DNA from 2 places in the Burkholderia sp. AU30198 genome. Region 1 is predicted to be linked to the other one. Evidence: riboswitches for the same ligand, from Rfam matches in the RefSeq annotation. Region 1 holds a riboswitch; the other holds the start of a gene.

What was found. Region 1 has a riboswitch for thiamine pyrophosphate ahead of thiC (phosphomethylpyrimidine synthase ThiC). Riboswitches for the same ligand answer to the same signal wherever they lie in the genome.
Region 2: another riboswitch for thiamine pyrophosphate. It lies ahead of LGN19_RS32335 (FAD-dependent oxidoreductase); the one in region 1 lies ahead of thiC (phosphomethylpyrimidine synthase ThiC).

The regions. Positions count from the first base shown of each region.
Region 1 covers NZ_JAIZSA010000006.1:324,603-329,018, forward strand. Annotated here, with positions in the region: gene LGN19_RS16380 (molybdopterin-dependent oxidoreductase) at 1-433, opposite strand, end outside; gene LGN19_RS16385 (cytochrome b/b6 domain-containing protein) at 462-1,094, opposite strand; gene LGN19_RS16390 (pentapeptide MXKDX repeat protein) at 1,186-1,461, opposite strand; TPP riboswitch at 1,732-1,848, shown strand; gene thiC (phosphomethylpyrimidine synthase ThiC) at 1,973-3,904, shown strand; gene LGN19_RS16400 (glycine zipper 2TM domain-containing protein) at 4,155-4,367, shown strand.
Region 2 covers NZ_JAIZSA010000019.1:135,017-139,432, forward strand. Annotated here, with positions in the region: gene thiE (thiamine phosphate synthase) at 1-118, opposite strand, end outside; gene LGN19_RS32325 (thiazole synthase) at 115-930, opposite strand; gene thiS (sulfur carrier protein ThiS) at 969-1,166, opposite strand; gene LGN19_RS32335 (FAD-dependent oxidoreductase) at 1,199-2,335, opposite strand; TPP riboswitch at 2,567-2,690, opposite strand; gene LGN19_RS32340 (ABC transporter ATP-binding protein/permease) at 2,960-4,416, shown strand, end outside.

The sequences.
Region 1 (4,416 bases):
TGATCTGTTCCGCGTGCGGCAGCGCATACAGTTCGTCGAGTGTCCACACGCGCTTGCCCGTCACGCGGCCGGACAGCACGAGCCGATACGTCGACGCATCGACGTGCGGCACGTCGTCGATGCCGTAGTACGCATTGAACGGGAACGGTCGCGTGATATCGGCTTCGGTGTAGGTCGGCGCGAGCCGCTCGCCGCTGAACAGCCACGCCTGCACGCGGTCGTTCATGCGCGACACCCTCTCGAGGAACGTGTTGACCGACGCGTCGTCCTGCAGCGTGCAGCCGGTCAGCATCGTCAGGCCGCCGAGCGTCAGGATGCGCCGGTTGAACAGCCGCCGCGACGGCATCTCGAGCTCGCGGCGCACGTCGAGTTCGAGCGACTTCCGGTCGAGCGTCCAGCGCGAACCGTCGCGCTTGTCTTCGGATTGCGACATGATGATTTCCTTCACGCGAAGTTGACGGTCAGCGCCCGCGCAGCATCGCGAGCAGCGAACGCGGCACCAGCAGCGCCATCGCGACGTGCACGACGACGAACCCGACGAGCAGCGACATCGCCCAGAAATGCACGACGCGCGCGTTGTCGTAACCGCCGAACAGTTCGCGCAGCAGCGGGAATTGCACGGATTTCCAGATCGTCAGCCCGGACAGCACCAGCACGATCAGATCGACGATCGCGACCAGGTACGCGGCGCGCTGCACCGCGTTGTAGACGCTCAAATCGTCATGCGCGAGCCGGCCGCTCAACGCCGCGCGCACGTCGCGCCACACGGACGCCGGCGTGACGGGCAGCATCTTGCGGGCGAGGCGCCCGGTCGCGATCGACATCGTCAGGTAGAACAGCCCGTTGAAGACGAGCAGCCACATCGCCGCGAAATGCCATTGCAGCGCGCCGCCGAGCCAGCCGCCCAGCGTGATGCCATGCGGAAACACGAATGGCGGATAGATCGGCGACGCGTCGTAGATGCGCCAGCCGGACAGCACCATCAGGATCGCCGCGAGCGCGTTGAGCCAGTGGCTCACGCGCACCCACAGCGGATGGATCGGGCGCGCGGGCGGCGTGGCGGCCGCGCGGCCGGTGGCGGGAACGGTTTGCATGATGAAGTCTCCCGGAATGGGTCGACGAAACGCGATGCGGGCGGGCGGCCGCCGTGCGACGCACGCGCCGGCCGCGCCGCGTCCGCCTCCGTCAGTACGACGGCGTCATCTTGTCGCCCGACGACTTGCCCATCTCGTCGTGCGACATCCCGTCCTTCTTCATCGCGTCTTTCTTCATCGCATGCTTCTTCATGCCGTCCTTCTTCATCGCGTCATGGCCCATCGCATCCTTGGCCATCGCATCGTGGCCCATCGCGTCCTTCGACATCGACGAACCTGGCTGCGACATCGCGTCGTTCTGCGCATACGCGCCCGTGGCGATCGTGGCGAAAGCGGCGACGCAAGCGGCAATCAGTACTTTTTTCATGACATCTCTCCAAAACATGGGTTTAAGGAGCCGAATAGACGGACGACGTCGCGGGAAATGACAGCCGCTGCGAAAATTTTTTTTTGAGGTTGCGCGAAAGCGCGTCATGTTGCACCGCTTCGCCGTTGCCGGCCGAGCCGGGAGGCCATGCGGCGACGACGCGCGCTGCCATTTCGACGGGCCACCGTACCGCCCGCCATGCTGCGGCCGCACCGGGGCTGCCGATCCTCTCCCGGTTGAAACCGCCGCCAAGCCAGTGTATCGTGTGCGCTGCTAACGCGGGGGTCCTGCAATGCGTCCGGTCAAACAATCGGCATTGCGGGTGAGAAATACCCTTTGAACCTGATCTGGATAATGCCAGCGCAGGGAAGCGTACGGATTTCGCCGCCATCCTTCTGACGAAATCCGCCGCCTCACCAAGCCTCGTCTCCTGCTTAGCTCGAGCCCCACATACGTCAAGGGCTCCGGGCAAGCGCCGAAGCGCCTGTCCGGCGCTCACACAGGAGATTGCATGAACGCCAATCCGAAGTTTCTGTCCGCCGACGCTCATGTCGATGCTGCGGCCGTCGCCCCGCTGCCGAATTCCCGCAAGGTTTATGTCACCGGCTCACAGCCCGACATCCGCGTGCCGATGCGTGAAATCACGCAGGCCGACACGCCGACCGGCTTCGGCGGCGAAAAGAATCCGCCGATCTACGTGTACGACACGTCGGGCCCTTACACCGATCCGGACGCGAAGATCGACATCCGCGCGGGCCTGGCTGCACTGCGTCAGGGCTGGATCGAAGCACGCGGCGACACCGAAGTGCTCGGCGGCCTGTCGAGCCAGTACGGCCTCGAGCGCGCGGCCGACCCGGCCACCGCCGACCTGCGGTTCCCGGGCCTGCACCGCAACCCGCGCCGCGCCCAGGCCGGCAAGAACGTCACGCAGATGCACTATGCGCGCCAGGGCATCATCACGCCGGAAATGGAATACATCGCGATCCGCGAGAACCAGCGCCGTGCCGAGTACCTCGAGAGCCTGAAGGCGAGCGGCCCGAACGGCGCGAAGCTCGCCGCGATGATGGGCCGCCAGCACCCGGGCCAGGCGTTCGGCGCAGCGGCATTCGGCGCGAACGCGCCGGCCGAGATCACGCCGGAATTCGTGCGCTCGGAAGTGGCGTGCGGCCGCGCGATCATCCCCGCGAACATCAACCACCCGGAATCCGAGCCGATGATCATCGGCCGCAACTTCCTCGTGAAGATCAACGCGAACATCGGCAACTCGGCCGTCACGTCGTCGATCGGCGAGGAAGTCGACAAGATGACGTGGGCGATCCGCTGGGGCGGCGACACGGTGATGGACCTGTCGACCGGCAAGCACATCCATGAAACGCGCGAGTGGATCATCCGCAACAGCCCGGTGCCGATCGGCACGGTGCCGATCTACCAGGCGCTGGAAAAGGTCAACGGCAAGGCTGAAGACCTGACCTGGGAAATCTTCCGCGACACGCTGATCGAACAGGCCGAGCAAGGCGTCGACTACTTCACGATCCACGCGGGCGTGCGCCTGCAGTACGTGCCGCTCACCGCGAACCGGATGACCGGCATCGTGTCGCGCGGCGGCTCGATCATGGCGAAGTGGTGCCTCGCGCATCACAAGGAAAGCTTCCTGTACGAACACTTCGAAGAGATCTGCGAGATCATGAAGGCGTACGACGTGAGCTTCTCGCTCGGCGACGGCCTGCGTCCCGGCTCGATCTACGACGCGAACGACGAAGCGCAGCTCGGCGAGCTGAAGACGCTCGGCGAACTCACGCAGATCGCATGGAAGCACGACGTGCAGGTGATGATCGAAGGCCCCGGCCACGTGCCGATGCAGCTGATCAAGGAGAACATGGATCTCCAGCTCGACTGGTGCAAGGAAGCACCGTTCTACACGCTCGGGCCGCTGACCACCGACATCGCACCGGGCTACGACCACATCACGTCCGGCATCGGCGCCGCGATGATCGGCTGGTTCGGCACCGCGATGCTGTGCTACGTGACGCCGAAGGAGCACCTCGGGCTGCCGAACAAGGACGACGTGAAGGAAGGCATCATCACGTACAAGCTCGCCGCGCACGCGGCCGACCTCGCCAAGGGTCACCCGGGCGCGCAGGTGCGCGACAACGCGCTGTCGAAGGCGCGCTTCGAGTTCCGCTGGGAAGACCAGTTCAACATCGGCCTCGATCCGGACAAGGCGCGCGAATTCCACGACGAAACGCTGCCGAAGGATTCGGCAAAGGTCGCGCACTTCTGCTCGATGTGCGGCCCGCACTTCTGCTCGATGAAGATCACGCAGGACGTGCGCGAGTTCGCGGCGCAGCAGGGCGTGTCGGAAACCGAAGCACTGAAGAAGGGGATGGAAGTGAAGGCGGTCGAGTTCGTCAAGACCGGCGCCGAGATCTATCACCGTCAATAAGCGCAAGCGGCGGTCCGGCGATCCCCGCCGGCCCCCTCGCGATGCACGAAGCCCGCTTTCGAGCGGGCTTTTTTACGCATGTCGCGTGCCTGCCGGTACACGGGTAAACCACCGGAAACAATTCATTACGAAACCGCGCGAGCCTTAACAAGTCCTTACAGCAGCGCCACAGGGCGGCGCGTAGATTGGGTTCATGCGCGGCCGCCGGCCGGTCGCGTGTCCTCCGTTCACAACCGCAAGGACAACGATCATGAATTCGATACGGCGTATTGGGGTATGCGCGCTGCTCGTCGCGACCGTGGCCAGCCTGTCGGCCTGTGACTCGATGACGAGGCGCCAGCGCGACACGGCAATCGGTGCAGGTGTCGGCGGCGTCGCCGGCGCGGCAATCGGCGGCAGCGCGCTGTCGACGCTGGGCGGCGCGGCGGCCGGCGGCATCATCGGCAACCAGGTCGGCAAGTAAGCGGCGAAGCGCGCCGCGACGGTCAACCAGACGGCGTTTCCGCGGGGCG
Region 2 (4,416 bases), on a different contig from region 1:
AGAGCCGCCATGGCGCGGCGCCGCCCGGCCAGTCGCCGAGCCGGGCGCGAATCCGTTCGGCCGCTTCGGCCAGTTCGTCCGCCGGCGGCCAGAATGCATCCGCGAAACGCGCACTCATGCGCCACCTCCGTCCTGGTGCCAGAACGGCATCCCGACGACCGGCGTGCTCGCATGCGCGGTCTCGCGCGCATCCATCGGCCCGGCGAGGTACGCGGCACGGCCGGCCTCGACACCCTGCGCAAACGCGCGCGCCATGATCTCGGGGTGCGTGGCCTGCGACACGGCGGTGTTCAGCAACACGCCGTCGAAGCCCCACTCCATCACCTGGCACGCATGCGACGGCACGCCGAGCCCCGCGTCGACGATCAGCGGCACGTCGGGCAGCCGCTCGCGCAGCACGCGCAGGCCGTACGGGTTCACGACGCCCTTGCCCGTGCCGATCGGTGCGCCCCACGGCATCAGCGCCTCGCAGCCGACGTCGAGCAGGCGCCGGCCGATCACCAGATCCTCGGTGCAGTACGGCAGCACCTTGAAACCGTCCTTGACCAGTTGCGCGGCTGCTTCGATCAGGCCGACCGGGTCGGGCTGCAACGTGTAGTCGTCGCCGATCAGTTCGAGCTTGATCCAGTCGGTGCCGAACACCTCGCGCGCCATGTGCGCGGTCGTCACGGCTTCGGCGACGGTCTGGCAGCCGGCCGTGTTCGGCAGCAGCGGCACCGCGTGGCGCTTGAGCAGGTCGAAGAAGCCGGCTTCGGCCGTACCGCCCGTCATCTGGCGGCGCAGCGCGACCGTCACCATCCCGGGACTCGACGCGGCGATCGAATCGGACAGCGACTGCAGCGACGGATAGCGCGACGTGCCGATCAGCACGCGGCTTGCGAATGTTTCGCCGTACAGCGTCAACGCGTCGGCGGAGGTGGGGGACGTCATGTCGTTTTCCTGGAAGAGCGGGGACGATCCGGCGGCGCTCAGCCGCCCGCGACGGGGTGCACGACGTCGAGCTTGTCGCCCGCCGCGAGTGCGCGCGCCGCGTGCTGCGTGCGCGCGACGAAGTTGCCGTTCAGCGCGACCGCGTACGGCGGACGCGCGCCGTACGCGGCGAGCGCGTCGGACACCGTTGCGCCGTCGGGCAACGTCAGGGTCTGTTGGTTGATCTGGATATCCATGAGGCTTCGTCGAATTCGGTCAGCGGTGCGCGTCAGGCCAGCTGGCGCGCGTCGTTGCGGTGATGAAGGAGCGTCGGCCAGCGCTGCGCGTCGCGCCACACGGCGAACGCGTCGGCATCGCCGAACGTGCCGCCGAGCGCGGCTTCGGCGACCGCGACCGCCGCGTGCGCGACTTCCGGCGCGATCATGAAGCCGTGCCGGTACAGGCCGTTGACGGCGAGCGTCGACGCGCCGTCCCAGATCACCGCCGGGCGATGATCGGGCAGCGTCGGCCGGCACTGCGCATTGAGTTCGAGGATGCGCGCCTCGCCGAATGCCGGATGCACGGAGAACGCCGCGCTCAGCAGTTCGAGCGCGGAGCGCACGCTGACGGGCGACATGTCCTCGCCCTCCACCTCGGTCGCGCCGATCACATAGAGATCGTCCTGCTTCGGCGCGATGTACAGCGGGTAGCGCGGATGCAGCAGCCGCACGGGCCGGGTGAGCCCGATGCCGGGCGCGCGCACGCGTGCGACTTCGCCGCGGATGCCGCGCAACGCGGGCAGCGCGGGTTTCGCGCCGAGCCCGCGGCAATCGATCGTGAAATGCGCGGCGGGCAGGTTCGCATCGTCGATCGTGACGTGCCAGTGCAGATCGACGCCGCGCTCGGCGAGGCCCGCCGCGAGCGCGCGCAGCGCCTGGCGATTGTCGAGCTGGCCTTCGTTCGGCAGCAGCAGGCCGCGTGCGAAGCGGCCCGCGAGCACCGGCTCGGCCGCATCGACCTGCGCACCGGCGAGCGTCACGAAACCGCGGTCGAACAGGTCGGCCGGCGCGTTCGCGCGCACGCGCCGCTCGAACAACGGCGCCTCCGCGCGATCCGCGTGATGCCAGACGACGAGCGTGCCGTGATGCTGGAAGAAGACGGGTTCGGGCAGTTCCGCGAGCCACTGCGGCCAGCGTGCGAGCGACGCGGCGCCGAGCTCGGTGATCAGCAGCTCCGCGCTCGCCGCTTCCGCGAGCGGCGCGAGCATCGCAGCCGCGATCCACGCGGCCGACTGCTCGCCGTCCGAGCCGCCGCGCTCGTAAAGCGCGACACGATGCCCGTCGCCGGCGAGCCGCCATGCGATCAGGCGGCCGACGAGGCCGCCGCCGAGCACCGCGAAATCGGGTCGGGAATCCCGGACGTTCATCGCGCACCCTCCGCGCAAGCGCGCACGACGAACGTCGATGCGAATGCGCACGCGCCGCCGTGTGCAAACACACGCGACATCGGGCCGGGAACCATGCAAAAGACTGAAGATTGTGCGGTCATCATTCCTTCCGTAACGCGCAAAGCGCGTACCCAAAAGGACGAAACCGGCAGCAAAGGCCGGCCGGGCGGGACAAGGGCGCTGACCATGTGGGATGGCAGCCAGCGCGACCCGGCGGGTTCAGAAACTTCCCTCGCCGGTATTACCCGGATCGGGTGCAAAGGGTTTTTCTCAGCCTCATCGCGCTGCCCGGAACATCTGCCGGCCGCGCCACAAAGCACCCCTGTTTCGTCGTCGGCCATTAGACCATAAAAGCGGAAAGCGCCGCAAACTGTCCCCCTTGCGGCAAATTCGCCGTCGTGCCGCGCCGCTCTGGCACAATGCCCGCAGGCCGGCCGCGCGAGCGGCCGGTTGCCGCGTCACCGCCGGCCTTAAGTGCCGTTTAAGACGCGCGGGCGACCATCCGGACGCCCGCCGTCAGTCGGCGCCGCGTCCCGGCATGCCGTATCGCGGCGCGCGCCCGGCTTCGCCCGGCCCGCGCGCCGGCTACTCATCAGGAAGCACATGACCCAATCGATCGATCCCGTCCGCTCCGCCTCCGACGCGCCGCAGGACGAGCGTCCGGTATCCGCATGGAGCCTCGTCAAGCCCTACTGGGTATCGTCCGAATGGAAAATCGCATGGGGCCTGCTGGTCGCGATCATCGCGATCAACCTCTGCGTGGTCTGGATCAACGTCCGGCTGAACAAGTGGAACGCGGAGTTCTACAACGCGCTGCAGTCGAAGGACGTCCACGACTTCCCGAACCTGCTGATGCAGTTCTCCGCGCTCGCATTCGCGTTCATCATCCTCGCCGTGTACGGCCGCTACCTGCGGCAGATGCTCGGCTTCCGCTGGCGCCAGTGGCTCACCGACCGCTTTCTCGGCCAGTGGCTCGGCGATCGCGCGTTCTACCGGATCGAGCGTGACCGTCTCGCCGACAACCCCGACCAGCGGATCACCGACGACCTCCAGTCGTTCGCGACGACCACCCTCGCGCTGTCGCTCGACCTGCTGTCGACGGTCGTCACGCTCGTGTCGTTCATCACGATTTTGTGGTCGCTCGCCGGCGCGCTGACGATTTCGCTCGGCGCGACGCCGATCGCGATCCCCGGCTACATGGTGTGGGCGGCCGCGCTGTACGCGGTGGTCGGCTCGCTGATCATCCAGAAGGTCGGCCATCCGCTCGTGTCGATCAACTACCAGCAGCAGCGCGTCGAGGCCGACTTCCGCTTCGGGCTGATCCGCGTGCGCGAGAACGCCGAGCAGATCGCGTTCTACGACGGCGAGAAGACCGAGACCGGTAACGCGCAAAACCTCTTCGCGCGCATCCGCGACAACTGGTGGCGCGTGATGAAGTACACGAAGCGGCTCACGTTCGTGCTGAGCTTCTACGGGCAGATCGCGATCATCTTCCCGCTCGTCGTCGCCGCGCCGCGCTATTTCGCGGGTGCGTTCTCGTTCGGCGTGCTGATGCAGATCTCGTCCGCGTTCGGCACCGTCAGCGATTCGTTCTCGTGGTTCATCAACAGCTACTCGACCCTCGTCGAATGGCGCGCCACCGTCAACCGTCTGCGCGAATTCAAGCGCGTGATGGGCACGTCGCACCTGAAGGAAAGCCTGTCGCCCGCGACCGAGCACGGCGGCATCAACCTGCACTACGTCGACGACGTGACGCTGTCGACGTCATCGCTCAAGCTCGCGCTGCCGAACGGCAACGCGCTCGCGAACATCGGCAGCGTCACGATCGAGCCCGGCTCGCGCTGGCTCGTGATCGGCAAGTCGGGTTCCGGCAAGAGCACGTTCATGCGCGCGCTCGCGGGCCTGTGGCCGTTCGGCGACGGCGCGATCGATGCGCCGGTCGGCGCGCGAATGATGTTCGTGCCGCAGACGAGCTATCTGCCGATCGGCACGCTGAAGGCCGCGCTCACCTATCCGGCGACGGCCGACGCGTTCAGCGACGATGCCTGCCGCGACGCGCT